Regions from separate parts of the Nocardioides luteus genome, predicted to be linked through region 1. Evidence: riboswitches for the same ligand, from Rfam matches in the RefSeq annotation. Region 1 holds a riboswitch; each other region holds the start of a gene.
What was found. Region 1 has a riboswitch for cobalamin ahead of HD557_RS06265 (ribonucleotide-diphosphate reductase subunit beta). Riboswitches for the same ligand answer to the same signal wherever they lie in the genome.

Region 1 (9,870 bases):
GAGCGCGACGGGGTCTCGGTCGAGCACGCCGCCCGGTTCGTGCTGATCGGCACCATGAACCCCGAGGAGGGCGAGCTGCGCCCGCAGCTGCTGGACCGCTTCGGGCTCACCGTCGAGGTTGCCGCTCCTCGCGATCCCGCCCTCCGGGCGGAGGTCGTACGCCGCCGGATGGCCTTCGACCTGGACGCTCCCGCGTTCGTCGAGCGCTATGTGGCCGCCGAGCGTGACCTGACCGCCCGGGTGTCCGCCGCCCGCGCGCTGGTCGGGAAGGTCCGGCTCACCGCACCGGGGCTGCTCAAGATCGCCGAGGTCTGCGCGGCCTTCGAGGTCGACGGGCTGCGCGCCGACATCGTCACCGCCCGCACCGCGGTCGCCCACGCCGCCTGGGCCGGGCGCTCCGAGGTCACCCGCGAAGACATCCGCCGGGCCGCACTCCTGGCCCTTCCGCACCGCCGCCGTCGCAACCCGTTCGACGCTCCCGGTCTCGACGAGGACCTGCTCGACCGCATCCTCGGCGACGAGGAACTGCCGCCGGAGCCCCCGGAGGGTGGGCCTTCGGATGGCTCGGACAGCGAAGACTCTGTTGGTCTCGACACGCCTCCGCCTAGCGGCTCCGGCGGCTCGACCGACGCGGAGGACGGTTCGACCGACGCGGAACCCCCGTCGGTCGAGCCCGCGAGCGAAGCGAGCGGTGTCGAGACCAACACAGCCGATGACGCACCCGACCAGGCCCAATCTCCTTCCGGCGTCGCAGGCGAGTCCGTCACCGCCGCCGCCCCGGCCTACCGCCCCCGCCTCCTGACCGTCACCGGCCTGGGCACCGGCCGCACCGGCGGCCGGAGCAAGGCGATCGGCAGCAGCGGCCGCCGGATCGGCGCGAACACCAGCGTCCGCGGCTCCCTCCATCTCGTCGAGACGCTCAAGGCGGCCGCTGGCAAGCAGGCCGCCCGGCCGCGTACGTCCGCGAAGGTCGAGCTGCGCATCGAGGACCTCCGCACCGCGGTCCGTGAGGGTCGCGAGGCCAACCTGGTGCTCTTCTGCGTGGACGCGTCCGGGTCCATGGCCGCGCGCAAGCGGATGGCGCAGGTGAAGGCCGCGGTCCTCTCGCTGCTCCTCGACGCCTACCGGCGCCGCGACAAGGTCGGGATGATCACCTTCCGCGGCGAGGGCGCCGAGCTGGTGCTGCCGCCGACCGGGTCGGTCGACCTCGCAGCGGCCCGTCTCGACGAGGTGCCCGCCGGAGGACGTACGCCGCTGGCCGAAGGCCTCCTCGAGGCCGCCCGAGTGCTGCAGCGCGAGCACCTGCGTGACCCCGATCTGCGGCCGCTGCTGGTGGTCGTCACCGACGGTCGCGCCAACTCGTCCCGAAAAACTGCGCAGACCCACGGTAAGGACGCCGTCCGACGCTCGCAGCAGGCCGCCGCGTACGTCGCCGGCCTGGGCGTCACCACCGTCGTCATCGACTCCGAGAGCGGACCGATGCGGCTCGGGCTGGCGCGTCAACTGGCCGAGCACCTGGGCGCCGAGCACGTCCCGGTCGCCGAGGTGAGCGCCGAGGCGCTGACGTCGGCCGTCCACGGGTTCACCGGATCCACCATGGGAAGGGGCGCTGCCTGATGCCGAAGGGACAGCCGCTGAACGTGCCCGACGACGGGCTCACCACCCGCCAGCGCCGCAACCGGCCGCTGGTGATGGTCCACACCGGTCCCGGCAAGGGGAAGTCGACCGCCGCCTTCGGCCTCGCGCTGCGCGGCTGGAACCAGGGCTGGCGGATCGGGGTCTTCCAGTTCGTGAAGTCGGCCAAGTGGCGCATCGGCGAGCAGACCGTGCTCGAGCGCCTCGGCAAGCTGCACGAGGAGACCGGCGAGGGCGGACCGGTCGACTGGCACAAGATGGGCTCCGGCTGGTCCTGGAGCCGCAAGCAGGGGGAGGCCGAGGACCACGCCGCGGCCGCCGCCGAGGGCTGGGCCGAGATCAAGCGGTGCCTGGCCGACGAGCGCTACGACCTGCTCGTCCTCGACGAGTTCACCTACCCGATCAAGTGGGGCTGGGTCGACGCCGCCGAGGTCGCCTCGGTGCTCGCCGAGCGGCCGGGGCGCCAGCACGTCGTCATCACCGGCCGCGACGCCGATCCCGCCGTGCTCGAGGTCGCCGACCTGGTCACCGAGATGACCAAGATCAAGCACCCCATGGACGCCGGGCAGAAGGGCCAGAAGGGCATCGAATGGTGACCCTGCCCCGGCTGGTGGTTGCGGCTCCGTCGACGGGTTCGGGGAAGACGACGATCGCGACCGGGCTGATGGCGGCGCTGCGCGCCTCCGGGATGACCGTGAGCGGGCACAAGGTCGGCCCGGACTACATCGACCCCGGCTACCACGCGCTCGCGACCGGACGCCCGGGCCGCAACCTCGACCCGCACCTGGTCGGCGTCGAGCGGGTGGTGCCGCTGCTGCTCCACGGTGCCGCTGGTGCCGAGGTGGCGGTCATCGAGGGCGTCATGGGGCTCTACGACGGCCGCCTCGGCACCGACGGCTTCGCCTCCACCGCGCATGTCGCCGCACTGACCTCCTCGCCGGTCGTCCTGGTCCTCGACGTCGCCCGGATGTCCCGCTCCGCTGCCGCGATCGCCGCCGGGATGGCGGCCTTCGACCCGTCCGTACGCATCGGGGGAGTCGTGCTCAACCGCTGCTCTCCCGGGCGCAACGCCGAGGAGATCCGGCGAGCGCTGGAGCAGGTCGGTCTGCCGGTGCTCGGCATGCTCCCGCGGGACGAGTCGCTCGCCTCCCCGTCGCGTCACCTGGGTCTCGTCCCGGTCGCCGAGCGCGACGAGTCCGTCGCGCTGATCGAGCGCCTGGGGGAGCAGGTCGCCGCCCACCTCGACCTGTCCGCCCTGCTCGACGTCGCCCGCTCCGCTCCCGATCTGGACGCCGAGCCGTGGGATCCGGCCACGGCGCTGGAGATGGACGCCGCGCCGGGCGGGGAGCGTCCGGTCGTCGCGGTCGCGGGCGGCCGGGCGTTCACGTTCCGCTACCCCGAGACCGAGGAGCTCCTGGAGGCCGGAGGCTGCGACGTACGCCCCTTCGACCCGCTCACCGATCCCGCGCTCCCCGAGGGCACGAGGGGGATCTATCTCGGTGGCGGCTTCCCGGAGGTGTACGCCGCCGACCTGGCCGCCAACACGAGCCTGCTCCGCGACCTGAGGGCCGCCGTCGAGGCCGGGATCCCGACCGTCGCCGAGTGTGCCGGACTCCTCTACCTGGCCGAGTCGCTCGACGAGGTCCCGATGGCCGGCGCCATCCCCACCCGGGCTGCGATGAGCGAGCGCCTGACCCTGCGCTACCCGGTCGCCACCGCCGAGTCCGACTCCTTCCTCACCCGCGCCGGCGAGCAGGTGACCGGCCACGAGTTCCACCGCACCATCACCTCGCCCCCGGCCGGCACCCAGGCGGCGTGGGCCGTCGACGGTGTGCAGACAGGCTTCAGCAGCGACACCGTCCACGCGTCGTACCTCCACGTGCATTGGGCCGGCCATCCACACCTTGCCCGCCGCTTCGCCGAATCCGTCGGTCGAGCCGCCCCGGCTGGTCGAGCCGCGAGCGCCAGCGAGCGTGTCGAGACCAACACGGTCGAATCGAGCGCGACCGGGGACCGTGTTGGTCTCGACACGCCTCCGCCCAGCAGCTCCGGCGGCTCGACCAGCGAGGTGGCCGACCCGTTGCGGCACCACGGCGATGTCGAGGTGGGCGACGGGCTGCTCGACTTCGCGGTGAACGTCTACCCGGACCCGCGACCGGAGTGGCTGGACCAGGCGCTCCACGACTCGCTGGCCCCCACCGCCTACCCCGACGAGGAGCCGGCGCGCGCGGCGCTGGCCAAGCATCACGGCCGCGAGCGCACCGAGGTGCTCCCGACGGCCGGTGCGGCCGAGGCGTTCACGCTGGTCGCCCGGGCCAGGACGTGGCGTAAACCGGTCGTCGTGCACCCGCAGTTCACCGAGCCCCACGCGGCGCTCGAGCAGGCCAGCCACACGGTGACCGAGGTGCGCCTCCGTGCCGAGGACGGGTTCGTCCTCGACCCGGCAGCCGTACCCGGTGACGCCGACCTGGTCGTCGTCGGCAACCCGACCAACCCCACCGGAGTGCTCCATCCCGCCGCCACCCTCCGCGGACTCCTCCGCCCCGGCCGCCTGGTCGTGGTCGACGAGGCGTTCATGGACGCGGTCCCCGGCGAGCCCGAGACCCTCACCGCGGAGCGGGCCGAGGGCCTGCTGGTGATCCGGAGCCTGACGAAGCACTGGTCGATCCCGGGGGTCCGCGCGGGCTACGTCGTCGGCGACGCCACCGCGATCGGCGACCTCGAGGCCGTACGCACCCCGTGGTCCGTCTCGGCCACCGCCGGCGCCGCGATGCTCGCCTGCGCCACCGAGCGCGCGAGCGCCGAGGCCCGCGAGCGCGCCGAGCGCATCGCCACCTGGCGCGAACACCTCGAGGCGGGCCTGCGCGAGCAGCAGATCGAGTACGTCCCCTCGACCGCCTCCTTCGTCCTGGCCCGCCCCGGCGCCGGGGTCCGGGAGGCCCTGCGTGAGCAGGGCATCGCCGTACGCCGCGCCGACACCTTCCCCGGGCTCGGCCCGGACTGGGTGCGGATCGCGGTGCGCCCCGAGGAGATCACCGACCAGCTCCTGACCGCCCTGCGGCGGACCGGGGGAGACCGGTGAGCCCACGGGCGATCGGGCTGCTGGCCGGCTTCGCGCTGGATCGCCTGCTCGGCGATCCCCGGCGCTACCACCCGGTCGCCGGCTTCGGCACGGTCGCGATGAAGGCGGAGCAGACGTGCTACGCGGACGATCGTGCCCGAGGAGTCCTCCACACCGCGACGCTGGTCGGGGGAGCGGTCGTCCTCGGCGCCGCCGCCGAGCGCCTCGCTCCCGGCCGGGCCGGGAAGATGTTGGTCACCGCCGCCGCCACCTGGGCTGTCCTGGGCGGCCGCTCGCTGGAACGCGAGGCACTGGCGGTCCACGCACACCTCGACACGGGTGACCTGCCCGCCGCGCGGCAGCGGCTGACCCACCTCGTCGGCCGCGACACCGCCGAGCTCGATGCGTCCGAGGTCTCCCGCGCGGTGGTCGAGAGCGTCGCGGAGAACACCTCCGACGCGGTGGTCGCGCCGCTGGTGTGGGGTGCGCTCGCGGGCGTACCCGGCCTTCTCGGCTACCGCGCCGCCAACACCCTGGACGCGATGGTCGGCCACCACAACGACCGCTACGAGCGCTTCGGCTGGGCCAGCGCCCGCCTCGACGACCTGCTCAACCTCCCCGGCTCACGACTCTCCGGCCTGCTCACCCTGGCCGCCGCGCCGTCACGGGCGACGCAGGCCTGGCAGGCCTGGCGCCGCGACGCAGCGCAGCACCCGAGCCCGAACGCGGGTGTCGTCGAGGCGTCCTTCGCCGGTGCCCTCGACATCCGCCTCGGCGGCACGAACCGCTACTACGGCAACCGGGTCGAGCACCGCGCGGTCATGGGTGACGGCCGCGCCGCCACCCCCGCGGACGTCGTCGGCGCCACCACCCTGGCCCGCAGGGTCGGCATCGGCGCGGCCCTGGTCGCGGCGGCGTACGCGGCGGTCGCTCAGCGCCCGTGACGGAACGCTCGGGCCATGACCGCCGGCGGTGCGTCGGCGACGCCCGGCCCGCCAGCGCGGGTCCACTCGGCCAGCGCGTCGGCGACCCGCTCCGAGCCGGCCCGGGCGACCCAGACGGGCTTCGCCCCACGCTGCCGCCCCTCGGGTGAGGGGCCGACGACCACGACGTCGGCCCGTTCGCACGGGCCGAGGCAGTCGGCGACACGTACGGTCGCCGACTCCCCGGCCGCCGCGTTCAGCGTGCTGAGCACGGCGGCGTGGTCCACCCCGGGCGACTTCCGCTCGGTCCCGCAGCAGCAGCCGCGGCAGACCGTCAGCGTCGGCCGCCCGGCGGGGGCGCTCATCCTTCGCAGGCCTCGCAGTCCGGGCCGTTCTCGATGGCACAGACAGCGGCGTCGCTCCAGTCGTCCCAGCTCAGGTCGTCGATGGCGTCGGTGGTGGTCGGGTTCTCGTTCATGGTCACGCCTTTGCGGTCGGAGTGGTCGAAGTGGACTGCTTGCTGGCCTGGATACCGGCGCGCGAGCGCAGGTAGTACAGGCTCTTGATGTTCGGGTCGAGCAGCGCGAGCTTGTGGATCTTGCTGATGTACTGCGGGGTCGCGTCGGCCTGGAAGAACAGGTTCAGCGACTGGGCCTGGTCGATGTAGACCTGCCGGTCGGAGGCCCGGGCGAGCAGGATCTCCTGGTCGATCTCATAGCCGGTCCGGAAGACCTCCTTCTCGTGGTCGTCGAGCCACGAGACGTGCTGGACCGAGCCGCCGTGGTCGATGATGTCGGAGATGTGGGCCTGGTCGTAGACGCCACGCTCCTTCATCACCTCGACGAGGTTCTGGTTGGCCCGCGGCATCTCGCCGGCGGAGGTGGTCTGGTTCCAGACGTTGGCGACGTACGGCTCGATGCCCTGGCTGGTGCCGCCGACGATCACCGCGGTGCTCATCGTCGGCGCGATCGCCATGAGGTGGGAGTTGCGCCGTCCGACGCACCACTCGGGGATGCCGGCGACCGAGCCCATCCACCGCGAGGCGGCGTCGGCACGGGACGAGATCCGCTCGAAGATGTCCTTGTTCAGCGCTGCCGCCTTGTCCGACTCGAACGGCACCCGCTGCTTCTGCAGGTAGTCGTGGTAGCCCATCACGCCGAGGCCCAGGCTGCGGGCCTTCTCGGTGTAGCGCACCGCCCGCTCCAGACCGCGGATGGTACGCGCCTTGCGCAGGAACGCCTCGGCGACCGCGTCCAGGAAGACGGTCGCGACGTACGCGGTGTCCTGGTCCTTCCACTCGTCGTAGGTCGACAGGTTCAGCGAGGAGAGCACGCAGGTGTAGGAGTGGTCCTCGTCGCTGAAGAGGGTGATCTCCGAGCACAGGTTGGAGGCCTTGTTGGCCAGGCCGTTGGCCTGGTAGGACTCGGTCTGCGCCGCGTTGACGGTGTCGACCTTCCAGATGTAGCCCTTGCCCAGCACGACCCGGATCTTCAGCACCCGCTGGTAGCGCTCCAGGGCGTCCTTGTCGCCGGCGAGCATCCGGTCGATGAAGGCCTGGCTGAAGATCCAGCCGACGTTCTTGTTGGCCGGCTCGCGGAAGATCAGGTCGGCGAGCTCGTAGAAGTCCGGGTGGTCCACGGGCAGGTAGCCCGCCCAGGAGCCGCGGCGGGTGGCGCCCTGGCTGATCTGGTTGGTCATCTCCACGAAGTTGCAGAAGACCGGGACCACGCCGTTGGCCTTGCCGTTGTCGCTGAACTTCGCGCCGCGCGGCCGGACGTCACCGAGGTACGCCGAGGTGCCGAACCCGTTCTGGGACAGGATCGCGGCCTCCTTGAGGGTCTCGTAGAAGCCCCAGACCGAGTCCTCGACGTAGGACCCCTCGCACGAGACCGGCAGGCCGCGGTCGGTGCCGAGGTTGGACAGCACCGGCGTCGAGGGGGAGAGCCAGCCGTTCCAGATCGCCTCGAAGAACGGCTCCGTCCAGGAGACGCCGTCCTCGCGGGGGTACATCTCGTCGGCCAGCCCGCCGGCGGTGGCCGCGATGGTCTCGTAGCGCTCGCGGACGCTCTGGTCCGCGACGGTGTACTTGGCCTTGAACATCGCGTAGCCCGCGGTGGTCATGAAGGCAGGCACGGTGCCCTCGTCCTGCAGTGCCTTGCGCTCGGCGGAGAGCGCCTCCCAGCTGGTGCTGCTCATCAGAACTCGAACTCCGTCTCGCCGATGTTGCGGTTGTATTCGTTGCCGGTGACCTGGAAGAAGTCGTGGAACTGGGTGCCGTTGATGCCGGCGTAGAACCACTCGGCGACCGGGTTGGTCTCGACCCCGAACAGCGGCTCCATCCGCATGTTCTCCAGGGTCATGTCGATGCGGGAGCGCACGAAGGCCTCCAGATCGGCCTGCTCGATGCCGGTGATCGGCCCGTGGGCGAAGAGCATCTCCACGATCCGGGCCTCGTGGGCGTAGAGGTGCTCGGCGACGCCGCGGACGCGGGCGAAGAGGTCGTCGCGCTCGGCCTCGAACTTGTCGGCCGGGACGGTCGCGGCGTACTCGTCCAGCGTCGTGTTGAACAGCCAGGCACCGCCGGTGGCGTGCAGGTTCTCGTCGCGGGCGGAGAAGTTGATGCCGCTGATCACGTTCTGCAGCAGGTTCTTGCCACCGGACTGGAAGTGCTTGAGGAAGGCGAAGTTGGAGTAGAGGACGCAGTTCTCCATCAGCGTGAAGACGCTCAGCGCGTAGAGCAGGTCCTCGTCGGCGATGGCGTCCCACACGAAGGCGATCCGCTCGGCCAGCACCGGGTCGTTCTTGTAGGAGTCGTAGAACTCCTCGGTGTCGATCATCAGCGTCTTGTTGAGCTTCGCGTAGAACGGCGCGTGCATGTTCAGCTCGGCGAAGGAGAAGGCGTTGGTCATCATCTGGATCTCGGGCCGCGGGAACGCGTGGAAGAGCCGGTCGCCCCACACCTCGCCGCCGAGGATCAGCTCGTAGATGGTGAACAGCTTCAGCGTCGTCTTGACCGCAGCCTGCTCGGCGTCGGTCATGTTGACCAGGAAGTCCTGCTTGTCGTTCTCGACCGGGATCTCCTCGGCGGTCCAGAAGATGCTCCGCTGCTTCTTGGCCAGGTCCTCGGCCATCGGATAGTCGAAGACGTACGCCGACTTCTCGGTGCGGATCGGTAGACCCTCGGTGTCGATCAAGCCCATACCCCCCTTGTTCAGGCGGGCCCCGCGGCCCGCTGGATGTCTCGTGCATCCGTGCCGGGGCAGGAGAGGACGGCGTCGTACGCGCTCGATCCCCTGACCTTCCCTCGAGGTCGCGGACCCCACCATGAGGTGGGCACTGGCAGGTCTTCGGACTCGTGGGCGTCTCGTGCTCGGTCCTAGTGGCCGTCGCTTCCCAGGAGCCGGCTTGCTCCCAGTGCTTCGTGACGGCGGTCGTTCCCACTCACCGCTGCGGGGCAGTCCCGGACTCGCACCGGGTTCCCTCTTGCCTCTCCCGCCTCGTCGCCGAGGTGGGAGAACCAGCTGCGGGCACCACTATATGCGGGAATTACACCAATGCAACTTCCTAGATCTTGTGTTTCGCCGACTCCATGGAACGCTGTGGGTGCGGCCAGCGTCCCGACGTGGCATGATGCCGCCAACGGACATGAGGAAGCCGGTGGAACTCCGGCACAGTCGCGCTACTGTGACACCGCCTCGCGGCGGTGGAGTCAGACCCGAATGTCCGTCCAACCCCAACGAACAGGGACGCAGGTATCCCTGAGGAGGACATATGTCGCAGCACGCTGTGGCGCCGGTCGCCGGCGCAGATCTGCCCACCATCCCGCTCCGTGAGCTCGCCCCCTGGGCGCTCTTCTTCGGTCTGCTCGGTCTCCTGGCGCTCTTCTTCATCAGCGCCGACCAGGGCGCCGTCTCGATCCCGTCGGGCACCCTGATCCACGAGTGGGTCCACGACGGTCGTCACCTGCTCGGCTACCCCTGCCACTGATGAGCCCGCGTGCCTTTCTCGTACGCGGCCTCCTAGCCGGCCTCCTCGCCGGAGTCGCCACCTTCCTGGTGGCGTACGCCGTCGGTGAGCCGCAGGTCGGTGCTGCCATCGCGCTGGAGGAGGCCGGCGGCGACGGACACTCGCACTCGCATGCCGCCGAAGGTGCTGAGGGCGAGGAGGAGGCCGCCGAGGTCTCCCGCACCAACCAGAGCACCTGGGGGCTGCTGACCGGCACCCTCGCGGTCGGCGTCGCGCTCGGCGGCA
Region 2 (9,870 bases), 170 kb from region 1:
AGGCGATGGACACCGCCCAGCGCGGCATGGGCGTCGACTGGACCGCCGCCGCCGAGCTGATCCGCCGCTCGGCCGCGGAGGCGGCGACCGTGGGTGGCGTGATCGCGTGCGGTGCCGGCACCGACCAGCTCGTCCTGTCCGCCGTACCCGAAGGCCGGCAAGGTCTGGACACCGTCATCGACGCCTACCGCGAGCAGATGAAGGTCGTCGCCGACACCGGCGCGACCACGATCGTGATGGCCTCGCGCGCGCTGGCCCGGGTCGCCCGCAGCGCGGAGGACTACGCCGAGGTCTACGCCACCCTGCTCGACGAGGCCGACAGTCCGGTGATCCTGCACTGGCTCGGCGACATGTTCGACCCGGCGCTGGCCGGCTACTGGGGCTCGCCCTCGATCGAGGAGGCGACCGAGACGTTCCTCGACGTCATCCGGGCCCGCCCCGGCAAGGTCGACGGGGTCAAGGTCTCGCTCCTCGACGCCGAGCACGAGGTCGGGCTGCGCCGGGCGCTGCCCGGCGGCGTACGGCTCTACACCGGGGACGACTTCAACTACCCCGAGCTGATCGTCGGCGACGGGACGGGCGAGGGCGAGTTCTCGCACGCGCTGCTCGGCATCTTCGCGGCGATCTACCCGGCCGCCTCGGCCGCGCTGCAGGCGCTCGACGACGGTGACCCCGACACCGCCAGGCAGCTGCTGGAGAGCACCCAGGCGCTCGGCCGGAAGATCTTCGAGGCGCCGACCTACTACTACAAGACCGGGATCGCCTTCCTGTCCTGGCTCAACGGCCACCAGCCGGCCTTCTCGATGGCCGGCGGCCTGCACGCCGGCCGCTCGGTGCCCCATCTGGCCGAGGTCTTCCGGCTGGCCGACGCGGCCGGCCTGCTGACCAGCCCCGACCTCGCGGCCGCACGCATGCGCGCCTTCCTCACCGTGCAAGGAGTCGACCAGTGACCGACCACGCCACCGGGCTCGAGCGGCTCTCCCTCAACACCAAGACCACCAACTCCTGGACCCTCGCCGAGGCCGTCGACGGAGCCGCGCGCGCCGGCATCCCGGCCCTCGGACTCTGGCGCGACCGCGTCGAGGAGACGGGTGTGGAGAAGGCCGCCAAGCTCGTGCGCGACGCCGGGCTCCGCGTCTCCTCGCTCTGCCGCGGCGGCTTCCTGACCGCCTCCGATCCAGTCGGGGTCGCGGAGGCCCTCGCGGACAACAAGCGGGCGGTCGACGAGGCCGCGACCCTGGGCACCGATGCCCTGGTCATGGTCGTCGGCGGCCTGCCCGACGGCGACGTGGATCTGACCGGGGCCCGGGAGCGGGTCGCCGAGCGGTTGGCCGAGCTGGCGCCGTACGCCCGCGACCACGGCGTGAGGCTCGTCCTGGAGCCGCTCCACCCGATGTACGTGGCCGACCGGGCGGTCATCTCCACCCTCGGCCAGGCCCTCGACCTGGCGGCGCCGCACCCGGTCGACGCGGTCGCGGTCGTCGTCGACACCTTCCACGTCTTCTGGGACCCCGACCTCGCCGCCCAGGTGGCGCGCGCGGGCCGGGAGGGGCGGATCGCGGCGTACCAGGTCTGCGACTTCAACCTGCCGATCCCCGCCGACGCGCTGCTCGCCCGCGGGATGATGGGCGACGGGGTCATCGACTTCGCGTCCATCACGCGGATGGTGGCCGAGACCGGCTATGCAGGCGACGTCGAGGTCGAGATCTTCAACGAGGCCGTCTGGGCCGCCGACCCCGACGAGGTGCTCGCCACGATGGCGCAGCGCTACCGCGACCTCGTCCTCCCCCACCTGTGATGGCCGCCCATCAGCATGACGGTCGGGTCGTCGTGGTCGCCTGCGACAAGTTCAAGGGCTCCCTGACCGCGCGCGAGGTCGACGAGGCGGTGGCCGCCGGGATCCTCGCGGCGAACCCCGAGACAGAGGTACGCATCGTGCCGATCGCCGACGGCGGCGACGGCACCGTGGCGGCGCTGGACGGCGCCGGTTTCGACCTGGTGCCGGTCGAGGTCGCCGGCCCGACGCTCGAGCCGGTGGCGGCGCACTACGCCGTACGCGGCGACCTGGCGGTCGTGGAGCTCGCTGACGCCTGTGGGCTGCTCCGGCTGCCCGGCGGCCGGCTCGCCCCGCTGACCTCGTCCTCCCGCGGTCTCGGCGAGGCGGTGCTCGCCGCCATCGACGGTGGTGCCCGCACGGTCGTTCTCGGGCTCGGCGGGAGCGCCAGCAACGACGGCGGGGCGGGGATGCTGCGTGCCCTCGGCGCACGGTTGCTGGACGCATCCGGGGCCGAGGTCCCGGAGGGCGGTGGATCGCTCGGCAGCCTCGCCGCGATCGATCTCTCCGACCTCGACGCCCGTCTTCAGCAGACCGAGATCGTGGTCGCCTGCGACGTCGACAACCCGCTGCTCGGTCCCCGCGGCGCGGTCGCCACCTTCTCCGCGCAGAAGGGCGCCGGCCCCGCGGACCAGGAGCTGCTCGAGGCAGCCCTGGCGACGTACGCAGCCGCTGTCGCCGAGACCACCGGACGCGATCGCGCCGAGATCGTCGAGGCGCCCGGCGCCGGAGCGGCCGGCGGCGTCGGGTTCGCCGCGCTCGCGATGCTCGGCGTGCGGGTCGAGCGCGGTGTCGAGCTGCTGCTCGGCCTCGTCGGCTTCCACGAGGCCCTCGACGGCGCCGACCTGGTCGTCACCGGCGAAGGCTCCTTCGACCATCAGACCCTGTCCGGCAAGGCGCCGATGGGTGTGCTCCAGGCCGCCCGCGAGGCGAACATCCGCGCCGTCGTCGTCTGCGGCCGCACCACCCTCTCGCCCATCGAGGCGGAGCAGGCGGGGGCCGCCCACGTGCGCGCGCTCACCGACCTCGAGCCCGACCCCGAGCGCTGCATGACGAACGCCGCCGAGCTGCTCTCACAGCTCGGCGGCGAATTCGGGTAACACGTCGTTCGTAGTTCTATCCGGTCGTTCCGATAGGGCGAGTAGTGCTACGAACAGCGTGTTACACGGGGCTGGATCTCAGAAGTCGAAGTCGTCGATGTTCGACTCCTCGAAGACCGTCGGCTCACCGAGCACGATGACGCCGTCGGCACCGACGGTGTATTCGCCCAGGTCACCGGCCTCGAAGGTGTCACCCTCCTTGCCCTCGATGTCACCGGAGGCGAGCGCGTCGGCGGCGTACGCGGCCAGGTAGCCGAGCTGCTCGGGGTCCCAGAGCGCGAAGGACTTCACGGTGCCGTCCTTGATGTACTCGCGCATCTGGTTCGGGGTGCCGAGACCGGTCAGCGCGACCTTGCCCTTGTACTCCGAGTCGGACAGGTAGCGCGCGGCCGCGGCGATGCCGACCGTGGTCGGGCTGATGATGCCCTTGAGGTTCGGGTGCGACTGCAGCAGGCCGGCGGTCTTGTCGAAGGAGGTCTGGTCGTCGTCGTTGCCGTAGACGGTGTCGACGAGCTTGATGTCGGGGTGGTTCGCGGCCAGCTCCTCCTCCATCAGCTTGATCCACTCGTTCTGGTTGGTCGCGTTGGCCGCCGCGGAGAGGATCGCGATCTCGCCCTTGTCGCCGATCTGCTCGGCGATCAGGTCGACCTGGCTCTTGGCGATGCCGGCGGCGTCGGCCTGGCTGACGAAGACGTCGCGGAACTGCGGCTCGGTGTCGGAGTCCATCGTGACGACCTTGGTGCCGGCGTTGCGCGCCTCCTCGAGGGCGTCGCCGATGGCGGTCGGGTCGTTGGCCGAGACGACGAGCGCGCCGGCGCGCTGCTGGGTGGCGGTGTTGATGAAGCTGACCTGGGAGTCGGGGGTCGACTCGGTCGGGCCGACCTGGTCCCACGTGGTGCCGATCTCGTCCGCGGCCTTCTTGCCGCCCGCGTCGGAGGCGTCGAAGTAGGGGTTGCCGAGGTTCTTCGGGATGAAGGTGATGCTGCTGGTGTCGCCGCCACCCTCTCCATCGCTGCCGCTGCCGCTCCCGCCACCGCAGGCGGACAGGGCGAGGCCGAGGGCCGCAACGATGGCGACGGCACTGCCGGCGCGTCGGAACTTGCTGGTCATGTCTCTCACTCCGATTTCTTTGAGTTCTTCGAGGATGGTTCGTCCGAGCTCTGTTGCCGGCGGTAGGTGCCGACGATGCGACCGGTCCAGCCGAGGACGCTGGCCGCGATGACCGCGGCGATGAGGAGCACGCCGGTGATGATCTGGATGAGGTTGGCGCTGAGCCCGTCGAGGCGCAGTGCGCTGCCGATCGTCCCGATCAGGACGACGCCGGCGATGACGCCGGGGATCGCGCCGCGGCCGCCGAAGATGGACACCCCGCCGAGCAGCACGGCGGCGATGACCTGGAGCTCCATGCCGGTGGCGTTGTCGCCGCGCGCGCTGCCGTAGCGGAGCGTGAAGTAGATGCCCGCCAGCCCCGAGACCAGCCCGCTGAGCGTGAACAGGATCAGCTTCGTACGGTCGACGTTGACGCCCGAGAAGCGGGCCGCGTCCTTGCTGAGGCCGGCGGCGAAGATGCCGCGGCCGAACGGCGTGAAGTGCAGCACGACCGCGAAGACCACGATCAGGACGACCAGCGGGATCGTCATCAGCGGGATCTGGGAGCCGCCGATCCGGGCCTGTACGAGGTCGCCCCAGGCGTCGGGCCAGTCGGTGATCGCGGTGGTGCCGAGCGCGCCGACCGCGATGCCGCGGAAGAGCGCCATGGTGCCGATCGTGACGGCTAGCGACGGCAGCCCGTAGCGGGTGACGAGCACCCCGTTGAGCGCCCCGGCCACCGCGCAGGCGAGCAGCGCGAGCACCATCGCGGCCACGATCGGGAGGCCCTCACGGTGCAGCACCCCGAACAGGACGCTGGAGAGTCCGACGACGCTCGCCACCGACAGGTCGATCTCGCCGGTGATGATGATCAGCGTCATCGGCAGCGCGATCAGCAGGATCGGCGCGATGTCGAGCACCAGGAAGTAGACCGTGATCGGGTCGGAGAAGTTGAGGATCGCGATCGAGGCGTACGTCCACACCACCACGAGCAGGGCGATGATCGCGGAGTCCCGGGTCATCAGGGTGCGCTGCCACCACGGCCTGGCGTGCGCCGCGTACGTCCGGACAGGTGCCTTCTCGGTGAGCAGACTCATGACTCTTCCCTCTCCGCGAGGAGCTTGTCGTGCTGACGGCGGGCGAAGTAGCGGTCCAGGACGATCGCGCCGATGATCAGCGCGCCGACGACGGCCTGCTGCCAGAAGTCGGGGATGCCCAGGACCGGGAGCGCCCGGTTGATGGTCGTGAGGAGGTACGCCCCCAGAGCCGCCCCGAGGACGGTGCCGCTGCCGCCGAAGATGGCCACGCCACCGACGACCGCGGCCCCGACGGCCTCCAGCTCGATGCCCTGGCCGACGCCGGAGCTGATGGTGCCGTAGCGGGAGACGTACAGGATCCCGGCGAGGCCGGCGAGCGCGCCCGAGGTGGCGAACGCCTGCAGGACCCGGCGCTTGTCGCGCAGCCCGTAGAGCGTGGCGGCGTCGGGGTCGGACCCGATCGCGTAGAACTCGCGGCCGACGCGGGTGGAGCGCATCAGGTAGACGGCCACGGCCAGCAGCGCGAACGAGATCCACGCCAGGTTGGGGATGAACAGGAACGATCCGGTGCCGAAGTCGAGCAGCCCGGGCGGGATGTCGGAGGCATTGATCCGGTCGCTGCCGGCCCACTCGAGCATGATCCCGCGATAGACGTAGAGCGTGCCGAGGGTGATGACCAGCGCCGGCACCTTCGCGAAGGCGACCAGCACCCCGTTGACCAGGCCGAGCACCGCGCCCGCGGCGACGGCGATCAGCACGACGACGATCACCGGGAGCCCGGTGTCGAGGAAGAGCCGACCGGCGAGGTACGCCGTGAGCCCGAGGGTCGAGCCGACGCTGAGATCGACGTTGCGGGTCACGATCACCATCGCCTGGCCGATCGCCAGGCAGACCAGGATCGCCGGGGTCAGGGTGAGGTCGCGCCAGCCGTCGGTGCTGAACAGGAAGTTGGGGTTCACCGCCGTGGTCACCACGAGCAGGGCGACGAAGGCCACAGCGATGCCGGTCTCGCGCTGCTTCAGAAGCCAGGTCAGCCGGCCGGCTGCTCGGTGGCGTGGCTGCGGCGCGGCCGGGGCGGGCGCGTCGAGCGTGGTGGTCATGATGCCTCGCTGACGTTCAGAGTGGTGGAGTGGTGGGCCGTCGCCGCGCGCATGACGGCCTCGGGGGTCGCCTCCGCGCGGCTCAGCTCGGCCGTCTGGTGGCCCTCGCTGAGGACGATGACGCGGTCGGCCATCCCGAGCACCTCGGGGAGCTCGGAGGAGATCATCAGGATCCCGAGGCCCTCCTGCGCGAGCGTCGACAGCAGCCGGTGGACCTCGGACTTGGTGCCGACGTCGATGCCCCGGGTGGGCTCGTCGATGATCAGCACCTTCGGCCGGGTGGAGAGCCACTTGGCCAGGACGACCTTCTGCTGGTTGCCGCCCGAGAGGGTGCCGGCGAGGGTGTCGAGGGTCGCGGCCTTGACCTCGAGCCGGGCGGCCCAGTCGGCGGCCGAGCGGTTCTCGATGCCGGTGCTGATCAGCCCGGTGCGAGCGAGCCGGCCGCTCGTCGGCAGGGTGATGTTGCGCGAGATCGGCGCGTCCAGCACGAGGCCGTGCTGGCGGCGGTCCTCGGGCACGAACGCCAGCCCCATCTCGATGGCGCGTCGCGGGTCGCCCGGCGGCACCGGCCGCCCGTCGAGGATGACCTCGCCGCTCTCGTAGGGGTCGACGCCGAAGATCGCCTGGGCGACCTCGCTGCGTCCGGCGCCGACGAGGCCGGCCAGACCGACGATCTCGCCCTCGCGGACGGTGAGGCTGATGTCCTGGAACAGTCCGGTGCGGGTGAGGCCCCTGACCTCGAGCAGTGGCTTGCCGACGGTGGCCTCGAGCTTCGGGTAGAGGTCGGAGACCTCGCGCCCGACCAGCCGCTGGACGATCTGGTCCTCGGTGACCGCGGCGATCGGGTCGGTGGAGATGTAGGCGCCGTCGCGCATCACCGTGATGGTGTCGCACAGCGCGAACACCTCGTCGAAGCGGTGCGAGATGAACACGACGGCGCAGCCCTGGTCGCGCAGCGTGCGCGCCACGGTCATCAGCCGCTCGACCTCGTTGCCCGACAGGGCCGCGGTCGGCTCGTCCATGATCAGGACCTTGGCGTCGAGGGAGAGCGCCTTGGCGATCTCGATCAGCTGCTGGTCGGCGATCGAGAGGCCCTCGGTCGGGCGGTCGGGCTCGATCGGCACGCCGAGCCGGGCGAAGAGCTCGACGACCTCGGTGCGCATCGCGGCACGGTCGATCCTGCCCCAGCGGTTGGTCGGCTGGCGCCCCATGAAGATGTTCTCGGTGACCGAGAGGTCGGGGAAGAGGGTCGGCTCCTGGTAGATGACCGCGACGCCGGCCTGCTTGGCCTCGGCGGTGTTGCGGAAGTCGACCTGCTCCCCGGCGAGCAGGTAGTCGCCCGCGTCGCGACGGTAGAGCCCGGCGACGATCTTGACCAGCGTCGACTTCCCGGCTCCGTTCTCCCCCACGAGCGCGTGGATGGATCCGGCCTCGACCCGGAGGCTTCCAGACCGGAGGGCGCGTACGGGGCCGAACGACTTGGCCACGTCCCGCAGCTCCAGTGCGGCGGGTGTGTCCGGCATGGGCAGCTCCTCGAATTGAAAGGTTTCAAGCCTGGTTTACGCTAGTGATGGCAATCACATACGTCAACACTCTTCGGCCGCTAATTTGAGCGAGGTTCGGACTTTGTCGTCAGACCGGCACGACGCCCACCCACATCCAGGCGGGAATCCTGCCGCGTCAGACCGCGTTCAGAGACCCATGCACGCACTCTGGGTATGGGCACATCCGCACGCGTCGTCGCTCAACGGACGGCTGCAGGAGGCGGGCCGGAACGCTCTCGTCGCGGCCGGCTGGACCGTCGACGAGATCGACCTCTATCGAGAAGGTTTCAATCCACTTCTGGTGGAGCGGGGCGAGGCCGACGTACGCCGCCACCAGGACCGCCTGCGGGAGGCCGATCTGCTGGTCGTGCAGTTCCCGCTGTGGTGGTATTCGGTGCCGGCCATCCTCAAGGGCTGGATCGACCGGGTCTTCGAGTCGGGGTTTGCCTTCGACGTACCGGATCCGGAGACCGGCAAGCCGCTCAAGTACGGCAAGGGCGGCCTGGCCGGCAAGCGCGCGCTGACCATCGTCACCGCCGGCGACCGGGCCGCGACCCTGGGCCCGCGCGGGATCAGCGGCCACATCGAGGACGTCCTGTGGCCGCTCCTGCACGGCACGTTCTGGTACACGGGGATGGACCCGCTGCGCCCGCACCTGATCACCGACGCCGACACCGTCGACACCGAGGCGATGGCGCGGATCGAGGCCGATCTGAGCGTACGTCTCGAGGGCGTGATGACCGAGCCGCGGATCGCCTACCGGCCGATGGTCGAGGAGCAGTACGACCACACGATCAAGCTCCACGACTCGGTCGCGCCCGGAGAGGACGGGCTCCGCGCCCACCGTGAGGGCTGACGGGCCCGCCTGCTACGGTCTTCGGGCCAGCCGCTCGGGACGTAGTCCCGGCACGGGAACCCGGTGAGAGCCCGGGACTGACGCGCAGCGGTGTGGGTGACGGACGGGACACTGTGCCACTGGGCCCTCGGGCCTGGGAAGGCGTCTCGCGCCGGTCGATCCCGAGTCCGAAGACCTGCTGGCCCTGCAGCAGACCGCTGCCGGTCAGCACGGGCGACGCGTACCAGCCCGCGACCCGCTCGAGGACCGACGTGCACCTGTCCCGCACCATCCGACCGACCCTGGCCCGAACGATCGCCGCGAGTACCGTGCTGGTGCTCGGTGCCGCCCTGACCGGCTGCGGAGCCGACCAGCCCGCCGACGCGCAGAAGGCGGCCGCCGGGACCGTCGGCTTCCCGCTCACGATGACCAACTGCGGGCGCGAGATCACGCTCGAGGCACCACCCGAGCGGGTCGTCTCGCTCAACCAGGGCTCCACCGAGATCCTGCTCTCGCTCGGCCTCGCCGACCGGATGGCCGGCACCGCGGTCTGGACCGACCCGGTGCTCGACTCGCTCGCCGAGGACAACGAGCGTGTGCCGCGGCTCGCCGACAACTGGCCCTCCTACGAGCGTGTGCTGGAGGCCGAGCCCGACTTCGTCACCGCCTCCTTCATCAGCACCCTGGGAGAGGGCGGGGTGACCACCCCGGAGGACCTGGAGAGGCTGGGTGTCGGCTCCTACCTCTCCCCCGCCGAGTGCATCAAGGACAACGAGGGCGACGACGACGGCACCCGTCTCGACCCCCTCGAGATCGAGACGATCTACCAGGAGATCACCGAGCTGGCGCGGATCTTCGGCGTCCCCGAGCGCGGCGAGCAGCTGGTCGCCGACCTGTCCCGGCGCCTCGAGGCCGCCGAGAGCAAGGCGCCGGCGGGTGAGGTGAGCGCGATGTACTGGTTCGCCAACTCCGAGTCGCCCTACCTGGCCGGTTGCTGCGGCGGCCCAGGCATCATCGGCCGCGCTCTCGGCATCGAGAACGTCTTCGACGACACCACCGACGAGTGGCCGCAGATCAACTGGGAGACCGTCGCCGAGCGCAACCCTGACGTCATCGTCGTGGGCGATCTGACCCGCAAGAGCCAGACCGCCGAGACCGCCCGCGCCAAGATCGACTATCTGAAGAACAACCCGGTCACCGCGCAGATGGACGCGGTGAAGAACGACCGTTTCGTGACGCTGTCCGGCGCCGAGCTCAACCCCTCGATCCGCACCGTTTACGCGGTCGAGAACGTCGCCGACCAGCTGGCCGCTCTCGGCCTCCGCTGATGG
Region 3 (9,870 bases), 2.5 Mb from region 1:
GCCCAGCCCAGGGGGTCTCCCTCGGCCGCGGCGATGTGGAGATCGTCGTCGCCGAGCGTCCCGCCAAGGACGTACGTCCCGAGCGCGCCGGCCATCGCCAGGGCTGCCACACCGGCGACCCAGCGGGCGCGCCGGCGCCGGCGGACGGCCCGAGCGCGGAGGTGGAGCTCATCGGTGGCCAGACGAGGCACGGCGACCTCGTCGGCGGCGTCGCGGAGCAGCGTACGCAGGTCGTTGTCGGTCACTGGGTCGCCTCCAGGGTGAGAGTCGGGTCGCCGAGGATGGTGCGGAGCTTGTCGAGGGCGAAGGAGGTCTGGCTCTTGACCGTGCCCTCCGTGCAGCCGAGGAGGTCGGCCGTGCGGCGTACGTCGAGGTCCTCGTAGAAGCGGAGGACCACGACGGCGCGCTGCCGCGGGGGCAGCGCGGCGACCGCGTCGAGCAGCACCGAGCGGGTGGTCGGATCGTTCTCGTGACCGAGGTCGGGGAGGACCTCGGTGGGCCGCTCGCGGTTCCACGATGCCTTCCGGAACCAGCTCATCGCGGTGTTGAACAGCACCTGTCGGGCATAGGCGGGGGCGGCTTCGAGCGTGCGCACCCGGCCCCAGTTTCCGTAGGTCTTCGCCAGTGCGGTCTGGACCAGGTCCTCCGCACTGGCGTGGTCCCCGACGAGCAGGTAGGCGGAACGATAGAGCCGCGGCCAGGCGACCTGGGCGAACTCGTCGAACTGCTCCTGGGTTGGGGGTCTCGCCATCGATCCATCCGATCTCTCGAGCCGATTGTCAGGGTTGAGGACGCCGTGAGGCCACCGATCGGTTGTATGTGCGCAGAACTCCGCCGCGAACGGGCCTTACCGAGGTGAGAGTTGGGGCTTCCGCCGCCTAGGATGTGCGGCATGCCAGAAATCACCCGCGACGAGGTCGCGCACCTGGCCGACCTCGCCCGCATCGACCTCAGCGACGCCGAGCTCGATCACCTTGCCCCGCAGCTGCAGGTGATCCTCGAGTCCGTCGCCTCGATCCAGGGGCTTGCCGGCGACGACGTGCCTGCCACCTCCCACCCGCTTCCGCTGACCAACGTCTTCCGTGAGGACGTCGTCGTGCCCGGCCTGACGCCGGAGCAGGCGCTCTCCGGTGCGCCGAGCGTCGAGGAGCAGCGCTTCGCCGTGCCGAGGATCCTGGGGGACGAGCAGTGAGCGACCTGATCCTGAAGACGGCCGCGCAGCTGGCCGATGCCCTGGCCGCGGGCGAGACCACCTCGGTCGAGCTGACCCAGGCCCACCTCGACCGCATCGCCGCGGTCGACGGCGACGTCCACGCCTTCCTGCACATCGACGCCGAGGGCGCCCTGTCCCAGGCCGCCGCCTCCGACGCGCGCCGGGCCAACGGCGACGCGCTGCACGCTCTCGACGGCGTACCGATCGCGGTCAAGGACGTGCTGACCACCACCGGTCTGCCGACGACCTGCGGCTCCAAGATCCTCGAGGGCTGGGTCCCGCCCTACGACGCGACCGTGGTCAAGAAGATCAAGGCCGCGGGTCTGCCGATCCTGGGCAAGACCAACATGGACGAGTTCGCGATGGGCTCCTCGACCGAGCACTCGGCCTACGGCCCGACGAAGAACCCGTGGAAGCTCGACCGGATCCCCGGCGGCTCCGGCGGTGGCTCGGCCGCGGCCGTCGCGGCCTTCGAGGCGCCGCTGGCGCTCGGCACCGACACCGGTGGCTCGATCCGCCAGCCGGGTGCCGTCACCGGCACCGTCGGCGTGAAGCCGACCTACGGCTCGGTCTCCCGCTACGGCCTGGTCGCCCTGGCCAACTCGCTGGACCAGGTCGGTCCGGTGACCCGCACCGTCCTCGACTCGGCGCTCCTTCACGAGCTCATCGGCGGTCACGACCCGCTCGACTCCACCTCGACCACGACCCCGGTGACCGGGCTCGTCGACGCCGCCCGCGCGGGCGCGACCGGCGACCTGAAGGGCGTCAAGGTCGGCGTCATCAAGGAGCTGGCCGGCGAGGGCTGGGCGCCCGACGTGATGGCCAAGTTCAACGAGTCGGTCGACATCCTCACCAAGCTGGGTGCCGACGTCGTCGAGGTCTCCACCCCGAGCTTCCAGCACGCGATGGCGGCCTACTACCTGATCCTGCCGGCGGAGTGCTCCTCCAACCTGGCCAAGTTCGACGCGATGCGCTACGGCCTGCGGGTCACCCCCGACGGCGACCCGAGCGCCGAGGACGTGATGAAGGCCAGCCGCGACGCGGGGTTCGGCGACGAGGTCAAGCGCCGCATCATCCTCGGCACCTACGCGCTGAGCAGCGGCTACTACGACGCCTACTACGGCCAGGCGCAGAAGATCCGCACGCTGATCATCGAGGACTTCAAGGAGGCCTTCGAGCAGGTCGACGTGCTGGTCTCGCCGACGTCCCCGTCGACGGCGTTCCCGCTGGGCGCGAAGCTCGACGACCCGCTCGCGATGTACATGCAGGACCTGGCCACCATCCCGGCCAACCTGGCCGGCACGCCCGGCATCTCCGTCCCGGCCGGGGTCTCCGACGTGGACGGGCTGCCCGTCGGCGTACAGCTCTTGGCGCCGGTCCTGGAGGACGCCCGTCTCTACCGCGTCGGTGCCGCGCTCGAGGGCGCCATCGGTCCGGTGCTCTCGATCGACAAGCTGGAGGTGGCCCGATGACGGAGACTTTGGTTCCGTTCGACGAGGTGCTGGAGCGCTACGACCCGGCCTTCGGGCTCGAGGTGCACGTCGAGCTCAACACCAACACCAAGATGTTCTGCGGCTGCCCGGCGACGTTCGGCGGCGAGCCCAACTCCCAGGTCTGCCCGACCTGCCTCGGCCTGCCCGGCTCGATGCCGGTCGTGAACGCCAAGGCCGTGGAGTCGGCGATCCGGATCGGGCTCGCGCTCAACGGGTCGATCGCGGAGTGGTGCCGGTTCGCCCGGAAGAACTACTTCTACCCGGACATGCCGAAGAACTTCCAGACCTCGCAGTACGACGAGCCGATCGTCTACGACGGCTACCTCGACGTCGAGGTCGAGGGTGAGACCTTCCGGATCGAGATCGAGCGCGCCCACATGGAGGAGGACACCGGCAAGACCACCCACATCGGTGGCGCCACCGGCCGCATCCACGGCGCCGACTACTCGCTGGTCGACTACAACCGCGCCGGCATCCCGCTGATCGAGATCGTCACCCGCCCGATCCTCGGCACCGGCGCCAAGGCGCCGCTCGTGGCCAAGGCCTACGTCGCCGCGCTGCGCGAGATCCTGCTCGGTCTGGGGGTCTCCGACGTACGCATGGACCAGGGCTCGATGCGCTGCGACGTCAACCTGTCGCTGTCCCCGAAGGGCTCCGACAAGCTCGGCACCCGCACCGAGACGAAGAACGTGAACTCGCTGCGCTCGGTCGAGCGGGCCGTACGTTTCGAGATGTCGCGCCACGCCGGGATCCTCGACGCGGGGGAGGCGATCTTCCAGGAGACCCGCCACTTCCACGAGGACACCGGGACCACCTCGGCCGGGCGGCCGAAGTCGGACGCCGACGACTACCGCTACTTCCCCGAGCCGGATCTCGTCCCGGTCGCGCCGAGCCGTGAGTGGGTCGAGGAGCTGCGCGGCACGCTGCCCGAGCCGCCCGCCGAGAAGCGCGCGCGGCTGCAGGCCGAGTGGGGCTACTCCGACCTGGAGATGCGTGATGTCTGGGCCGCCGGTGCGCTGACGCTGATCGAGTCGACCGTCGCCGAGGGGGCTTCCGCCCAGGCCGCGCGCAAGTGGTGGATGGCCGAGCTCTCCCGGGCCGCCAACGACCGCGGCGTCGAGCTGGCCGAGGTCGGGGTCACCCCCGCCCAGGTCGCCGAGGTGCAGAAGCTGGTCGACGGCGGCTCGCTGACCGACAAGCTCGCCCGCCAGGTCTTCGAGGGCCTGCTGGCCGGTGAAGGCACCGTCGCCGAGATCGTCGACGCCCGCGGCCTCGCGGTCGTCTCCGACGACGGTGCGCTCGGCGCAGCCGTCGACGAGGCGATCGACGCCCAGCCCGCTGTCGCCGAGAAGATCCGAGGCGGCAACCAGGCCGCGGCCGGTGCCCTCATCGGCGCGGTCATGAAGGCGACCGGCGGCAAGGCCGACGCCAAGCGCGTGCGCGAGCTGATCCTGGAGAAGCTGGCCTGATGTAGCGACTGTGTTGGTCTCGACACGCTCGGCCGCAGCCGGCCTCCCGGCTCGACCAGCGTGCGCTGGTCGAGCCGCCGGAGCCGCTAGGCGAAGGCGTGTCGAGACCAACACATTCCTCTTCCTGCCACACTGATCCGGTGACCGAGCCCTTCCGCATCGCCCTGCTCATCGACGCCGACAACGCCCCTGCGGCCAAGATCGACGCGATCCTCAACGACCTGGCCGAGTACGGCGAGGTGACGATCCGCCGGGCCTACGGGAACTGGACCAAGCCCGAGCTGAAGGGGTGGATCGAGGAGCTGCACGACGCCGCGATCCGGCCGATGCAGCAGTTCGACCTGACCGCCCACAAGAACGCCTCCGACATGGCGCTCGCCATCGATGCCGTCGAGCTGCTGCACGCGGCGATCCCGGACGCGTTCGCGCTGGTCTCCTCCGACTCCGACTTCACCCCGCTGGTGCACTATCTGCGGGAGAAGGGTCGCGCGGTCTACGGCTACGGCCGGGAGAAGACGCCGGCGCCGTTCAAGAGCGCCTGCACCCGGTTCACCGTGGTGGAGAAGCTCGGTGGTTCCGAGGAGGAGACCGACACCGACGCCGAGGCCGGCGCCACCCCCGCCCGCAAGCCGTCCTCCTCGGCGACCACGGGGCAGGTGCTGAAGCGCAACGCCCGGTTGATCCAGCTGCTGCGCAACTCCATCGCCGCGGCCGCCGACGACGACGGCTGGGCCCTGGTCGGTACGGTCGTCTCCCGCATCCGCAACCAGTCCTCCGAGGACCCCCGCAACTACGGCTACGCCACCTGGACCAAGCTCATCAAGGCGATCGACCTCTTCGAGCTCAAGGACGAGGGCACCTCGGCGATCGCGGTCAGCGACAAGCGCATCAAGAAGTGAGCGAGCGTCAGCGAGCGAACCACGAGATCAACGCGGCGGCGTGACGTACGTCTGCTAGGAGGCGTCCGCGGCGCGGTCCTGGTCGTCTGCCTTCTTCGGCTTCGGGCGAGTGCAGTCGATCCCCTTGGGCACCGACCCGTTGAGGTGCTTCAGCGCGGCCTTGAAGTCGCGGCAGCGCTCGGCGTCCTCCTCCTTGTTGCGGGGATAGCCGATCGCCGCGTTGACCTTGCCCATCTCGAGGTCGTCGGCGAGCGGGTTGATCTCGCGGGCGACGGTCCAGTACCAGCGCGAGATCGGCGCGCTGTGGTCCAGCGACCGGGCCAGCTCGGGGCGGCGGCGCAGGTCGATCCCGAAGTAGGCGCCGGCGTCGGTGTAGTTGGCCTCGCCGGTCAGCTGGATGTAGCCGCGGCCGGCGTACTTCCGCTTGTCGCGGGGGCCCTTGGCGTCGTGGTGGAAGGAGCTCTCGTTGGCGAGCGTGGCCAGGTAGGCCGCCTGCCGGTAGGGGGTCGTGATCCGGGCGTCGTCCATGGCGCGGTTGAGCGTCGGCAGCCCGGTCTCGACGGTCTTCTTGTTCCCGACCTTGTCGCCGAACATGGCGACCAGGTCGTCGTACGTGACCGAGGTCCGATCCGGTGCCGCGAGTGCCGTCGTGGTCGGGCAGAGAGCGAGAAGGGTGGCCGAGATCGAGGTTGCGACAAGGCCGAGAATCCTGTGGCGCATGGGGACAGAGTGACTGCTCGACGGCGATCCCGCAAGCAGGGCGTGCGCGGCATAGGATTGCCCCGCATCAAAGCAGAGCCTCAATCAACACACGCCGTGGTGGGGGAAGCCGGTCGAATCCCGGCGCTGACCCGCAACCGTAGGCTCAGGACATCGAGGGTCCTGAGCGAGCCGGAGCACCTGCCGACGGACGCGTACTGACCTGACGCTGTCGTGGAAAGCAGCGGGTCGGCCCTGGGCCTTCCCGACGAACAGCGCGGAAGGAACCATGAAGAAGACCGTCCTCGGTGGCATCGCCGCCGCCCTCGCCCTCACCTCGCTCGCCGGCTGCGGCGAGAAGGCCGTCGAGGAGGGGGAGAAGCCCGCCTACGACGCGAAGGTGTCCACCTCGGTGGCCGACTGGCTCGTCGCCCAGGCCCCGAAGGGTGTGGCCCACAACGCGCAGTACGGCACCGACGACTTCGGCCTCAGCGCCGACATCGGGATCGCGCTGGCCGAGGTCGGCGGCTACGACGAGGAGATCGCCACGATCGTCGCGGCCGTGATGAAGAACAAGAAGGCCTACACCTCGCCGGGGTTCGGCACGGTCACCTCGGCCGGGGCCACGGCCAAGGCGCTCGTCCTCCAGCAGAACGTCGACGCCTCCGACCCCGGTCTGCTGAAGCAGCTCGAGGGCACCGTCGCCGAGAACGGCCGCATCGCCGACGAGCTCGACCCCAAGAACAAGGAGGCGACCGACTACTCCAACACCATCGGCCAGTCGTACGCCGTGTGGGCGCTGAGCAACGCGGAGAGCAAGGAGGCCACGGCCGCCGCGGAGTTCCTGGCCGGGCAGCAGTGCGAGGAGGGCTGGTTCCGGGTCACGTTCACGGCCGACCCCGCGGCCGCCGACCAGACCTGCGACGGCGACCCGAAGGCCGCGCCGGACGCCGACGCCACCGCCTTCGCGCTGATCGCGCTGTCCTCGGTCGCCTCTCCCGAGGCCGAGAAGGCGGTCAAGGCAGGCGTCGAGTGGCTGAAGGAGACCCAGGCCGAGGACGGGTCCTTCAAGGCCGCCACCGGCAACATCGCCAACTCCAACACCACCGGCCTGGCCGGGTGGGCGTTCGGGCGCGCCGGGGAGACCGACGCTGCCGAGAAGGCGGCCTCCTGGGTCGCCGAGCACGTCGTGACCTGCGGCGACGACGTCGGCGCGGTGGCCTACGACGACGCCGCCCTGACCGAGGGCAACACCAAGGGGCTGACCAAGGAGTCCGAGGGGATGTACCGCCTCGCGGCCGCCCAGGCGCTGCCGTCGCTGGTCTACCTGCCCAAGGACGCGACCGCGAAGAGCTCGTGCTGATCCTGCGGTCCGCTCGCGTGGCCCTGGCGATCCTCGCCGGAGCCACCGCACTCGTCGTCACCCCCGCCTCCGCGTCGGCCGCCGTCTCGCGGTCCGACGAGGCGTGTGACGGCGTCACCGTCGTCGTCGAGCCCAACGCGCTGGGCGGCGACCCCGCGGTCACCTGCGTCCGGCCCGAGGAGGGCGACACCGGCGCCGATCTCTTCGAGAAGGCAGGACATCCGCTCACCTACGTGACCGCGATGCCCAGCGTCGTCTGCCGCGTCGACGGCCGGCCGAAGACCGCCGGTTGCGCCCAGATGCCGCCCGCCGACGCCTACTGGTCGCTGTGGGTCACCGACGAATCCGGGGCCTGGAGCTATGCCTCCAGAAATGTTACCGAAATCAGCGTGACCTCCGGGCAGGGTGTTGCGTTCACGTGGATAGACGACGATGTCGTTACCGCTCCGGCGACGGAGCTTGGGGATGCTGTGGGGGCGCCCTCAAGCCCGTCGCCGGAGTTATCTCCGGACGACGCACCCTCCGAGCCCCGGCAGCTGCCCGTCTGGGTCGCTCCGGCCGGGATCCTCGCCCTCTTCTCCGTCGCCGGTGTCGTGTGGTGGCGTCGGCGATGAGCACGCTGATCCGCACAGCCGCGGTCGCGCGCCTGCCCCGGGATCTGCACCCCGTCGCGTGGTGGGTGTGGGCGATCGGCCTGGCTGCGTACGCCTCCTTCACCACCAACCCGCTGCTGCTTCTGCTGCTGGTGGGGGTGGTCTCGGTCGTGGTCGCGGCCCGCCGCGGGGAGCAACCGTGGGCGAAGGCGTTCCGGCTCTACGTCGGCCTCGCCCTGTTCATCGTGGCGACCCGGGTGCTCTTCCGGGTGCTCCTGGGCGCCGTGCCGGGTCACGTGCTCATCGACCTGCCCGAGATCCCGCTTCCCGAATGGGTGCTGGGGATCCGGCTGCTCGGGCCGCTCACCCGCGAGGCGCTGCTGGCCGGCCTCTACGACGGCATGCGGCTCGGCGTGATCGTGATCTGCGTCGGTGCGGCCAACGCGCTGGCCAACCCGAAGCGACTGCTGCGGTCGCTGCCGCCGGCGCTCTACGAGATCGGCACCGCGGTCGTGGTCGCGGTGACCGTGCTGCCCCAGCTGGCCGAGTCGGTGCAGCGGGTCCGTGCCGCGCAGCGGCTGCGGGCAGGGGCGACCGGGAGGGTCAAGCGGCTGCGCCGCTTCCTGGTCCCGGTGCTCGAGGACGCGCTGGAGCGGTCGATGGCGCTCGCGGCCGGCATGGACACGCGTGGCTACGGACGTACGGCCGGGGTCCCCGTCGCCACCAGGCGGGTCACCTCGGCGCTCATGCTGGTCTCGCTCGTCGGGCTCTGTGCCGGCGTCTACGCGGTGCTGGACGGGGCCACGCCGGGCTGGCTGGCGACCAGCATGCTGGTGCTCGGCGTCGGGGCCGCGGCCATCGGGCTGAGGTTGGCCGGTCGCCGGGTTTCCCGGACCGTCTACCGGCCGGACCGGTGGCGCTGGCCGGAGGTCGTGGTGGCGCTGAGCGGGATCGTGGTCGCGACCGCGGGCTGGTGGGTCGCCCGGTCACAGGTCCCGGTGGCCTTCCCCGGTGTGAGCGCCGCGCCCGGGGTCACCCTGACGGCGATGGCAGGCGTGCTCGTCGGGCTGCTCCCGGCCGTCGCCGCGCCGGTTCCGGCATCACTCGTCGAGGAGGAGACCGCCGCATGATCGAGCTGCGAGGGATCACGTTCACCCCGCCCGACTCCTCGGAGCACGTGCTCAAGGACGTCGACCTCACCGTCGAGGAGGGCGAGCTGCTGCTCGTCTCCGGCCCGACCGGCTCCGGGAAGTCGACCCTGCTCGGCGTCATCGCCGGCCTGGTGCCCCGTTTCTCCGGCGGCGCGCTCGAGGGTGACCTGCTGCTGGACGGGACCTCGATCATCCGTACGCCGCCGCGCGAGCGCGCCGGGATCATCGGCTACGTCGGGCAGGACCCGGTGGCCGGCTTCGTCACCGACACCGTCGAGGAGGAGCTCGCCTACGGGATGGAGCAGCTCGGCCTCCCGCCCGCGACCATGCGGCGCCGCGTCGAGGAGACCCTCGACCTGCTCGGCATCGCCGAGCTGCGGCAGCGGTCGCTGCGTACGCTCTCGGGTGGGCAGCAGCAGCGCGTCGCAATCGGCTCCGTGCTCACCACCCACCCGCGGGTCGTCGTGCTCGACGAGCCCACCTCCGCCCTCGACCCCACCGCCGCCGAGGACGTGCTCGCCACCATCACCCGGCTGGTCCACGACCTCGGCACCTCCGTCGTCCTCGCCGAGCATCGCCTCGAGCGCGTCGTACCCTTCGCCGACCGGATCGCGCTCCTCGTCGGCGACGGCTCCGTCGCGGTCGACGACCCCGCCGACATCCTCGCGGACTCGCCCGTCGTGCCGCCGCTCGTCGAGCTCGGCCGTGAGCTCGGCTGGTCGCCGCTGCCGCTCACGGTGCGGGATGCCAGGCGGCGGGCGAGGGTTGTGGGATTCCCGGTCGACCGGATATCCCTCGGCTTGACGGGCGCTGAAACACCCGACAAGTCCACGCTGCGCCAGTCGGGTTCGGGCCTGTCCAGTTCCGGCCTCACCGTCACCCGAGGACGTACGCCGGTCCTGCACGACGTCTCGATCGAGCTGCCCGCGGGGCGGGTGACGGCGCTGATGGGGCGCAACGGCTCGGGCAAGTCGACGCTGCTGTGGACGC

Region 2: linked by a shared signal. The riboswitch ahead of HD557_RS07125 (ABC transporter substrate-binding protein) and the one ahead of HD557_RS06265 (ribonucleotide-diphosphate reductase subunit beta) in region 1 are both predicted to bind cobalamin.
Region 3: linked by a shared signal. The riboswitch ahead of HD557_RS18295 (prenyltransferase/squalene oxidase repeat-containing protein) and the one ahead of HD557_RS06265 (ribonucleotide-diphosphate reductase subunit beta) in region 1 are both predicted to bind cobalamin.

The regions. Positions count from the first base shown of each region.
Region 1 covers NZ_JADOVJ010000001.1:1,303,937-1,313,806, forward strand. The annotation lists gene HD557_RS06235 (VWA domain-containing protein) at 1-1,617, shown strand, start outside; gene cobO (cob(I)yrinic acid a,c-diamide adenosyltransferase) at 1,617-2,231, shown strand; gene HD557_RS06245 (cobyrinate a,c-diamide synthase) at 2,225-4,717, shown strand; gene HD557_RS06250 (cobalamin biosynthesis protein) at 4,714-5,640, shown strand; gene HD557_RS06255 ((2Fe-2S) ferredoxin domain-containing protein) at 5,628-5,984, opposite strand; gene HD557_RS06260 (ribonucleotide reductase N-terminal alpha domain-containing protein) at 6,100-7,815, opposite strand; gene HD557_RS06265 (ribonucleotide-diphosphate reductase subunit beta) at 7,815-8,819, opposite strand; cobalamin riboswitch at 8,941-9,157, opposite strand; gene HD557_RS06270 (CbtB domain-containing protein) at 9,391-9,606, shown strand; gene HD557_RS06275 (CbtA family protein) at 9,606-9,870, shown strand, end outside.
Region 2 covers NZ_JADOVJ010000001.1:1,477,201-1,487,070, reverse strand. The annotation lists gene HD557_RS07165 (dihydrodipicolinate synthase family protein) at 1-950, shown strand, start outside; gene HD557_RS07160 (sugar phosphate isomerase/epimerase family protein) at 947-1,798, shown strand; gene HD557_RS07155 (glycerate kinase) at 1,798-2,934, shown strand; gene rhaS (rhamnose ABC transporter substrate-binding protein) at 3,013-4,044, opposite strand; gene HD557_RS07145 (ABC transporter permease) at 4,050-5,120, opposite strand; gene HD557_RS07140 (ABC transporter permease) at 5,117-6,160, opposite strand; gene HD557_RS07135 (sugar ABC transporter ATP-binding protein) at 6,157-7,683, opposite strand; gene HD557_RS07130 (NAD(P)H-dependent oxidoreductase) at 7,862-8,560, shown strand; cobalamin riboswitch at 8,571-8,757, shown strand; gene HD557_RS07125 (ABC transporter substrate-binding protein) at 8,812-9,867, shown strand; gene HD557_RS07120 (FecCD family ABC transporter permease) at 9,867-9,870, shown strand, end outside.
Region 3 covers NZ_JADOVJ010000001.1:3,820,273-3,830,142, reverse strand. The annotation lists gene HD557_RS18330 (hypothetical protein) at 1-245, opposite strand, end outside; gene HD557_RS18325 (SigE family RNA polymerase sigma factor) at 242-751, opposite strand; gene gatC (Asp-tRNA(Asn)/Glu-tRNA(Gln) amidotransferase subunit GatC) at 893-1,192, shown strand; gene gatA (Asp-tRNA(Asn)/Glu-tRNA(Gln) amidotransferase subunit GatA) at 1,189-2,685, shown strand; gene gatB (Asp-tRNA(Asn)/Glu-tRNA(Gln) amidotransferase subunit GatB) at 2,682-4,175, shown strand; gene HD557_RS18305 (NYN domain-containing protein) at 4,316-5,074, shown strand; gene HD557_RS18300 (glycoside hydrolase family 19 protein) at 5,129-5,794, opposite strand; cobalamin riboswitch at 5,875-5,996, shown strand; gene HD557_RS18295 (prenyltransferase/squalene oxidase repeat-containing protein) at 6,063-7,136, shown strand; gene HD557_RS18290 (hypothetical protein) at 7,130-7,750, shown strand; gene HD557_RS18285 (energy-coupling factor transporter transmembrane component T) at 7,747-8,859, shown strand; gene HD557_RS18280 (ABC transporter ATP-binding protein) at 8,856-9,870, shown strand, end outside.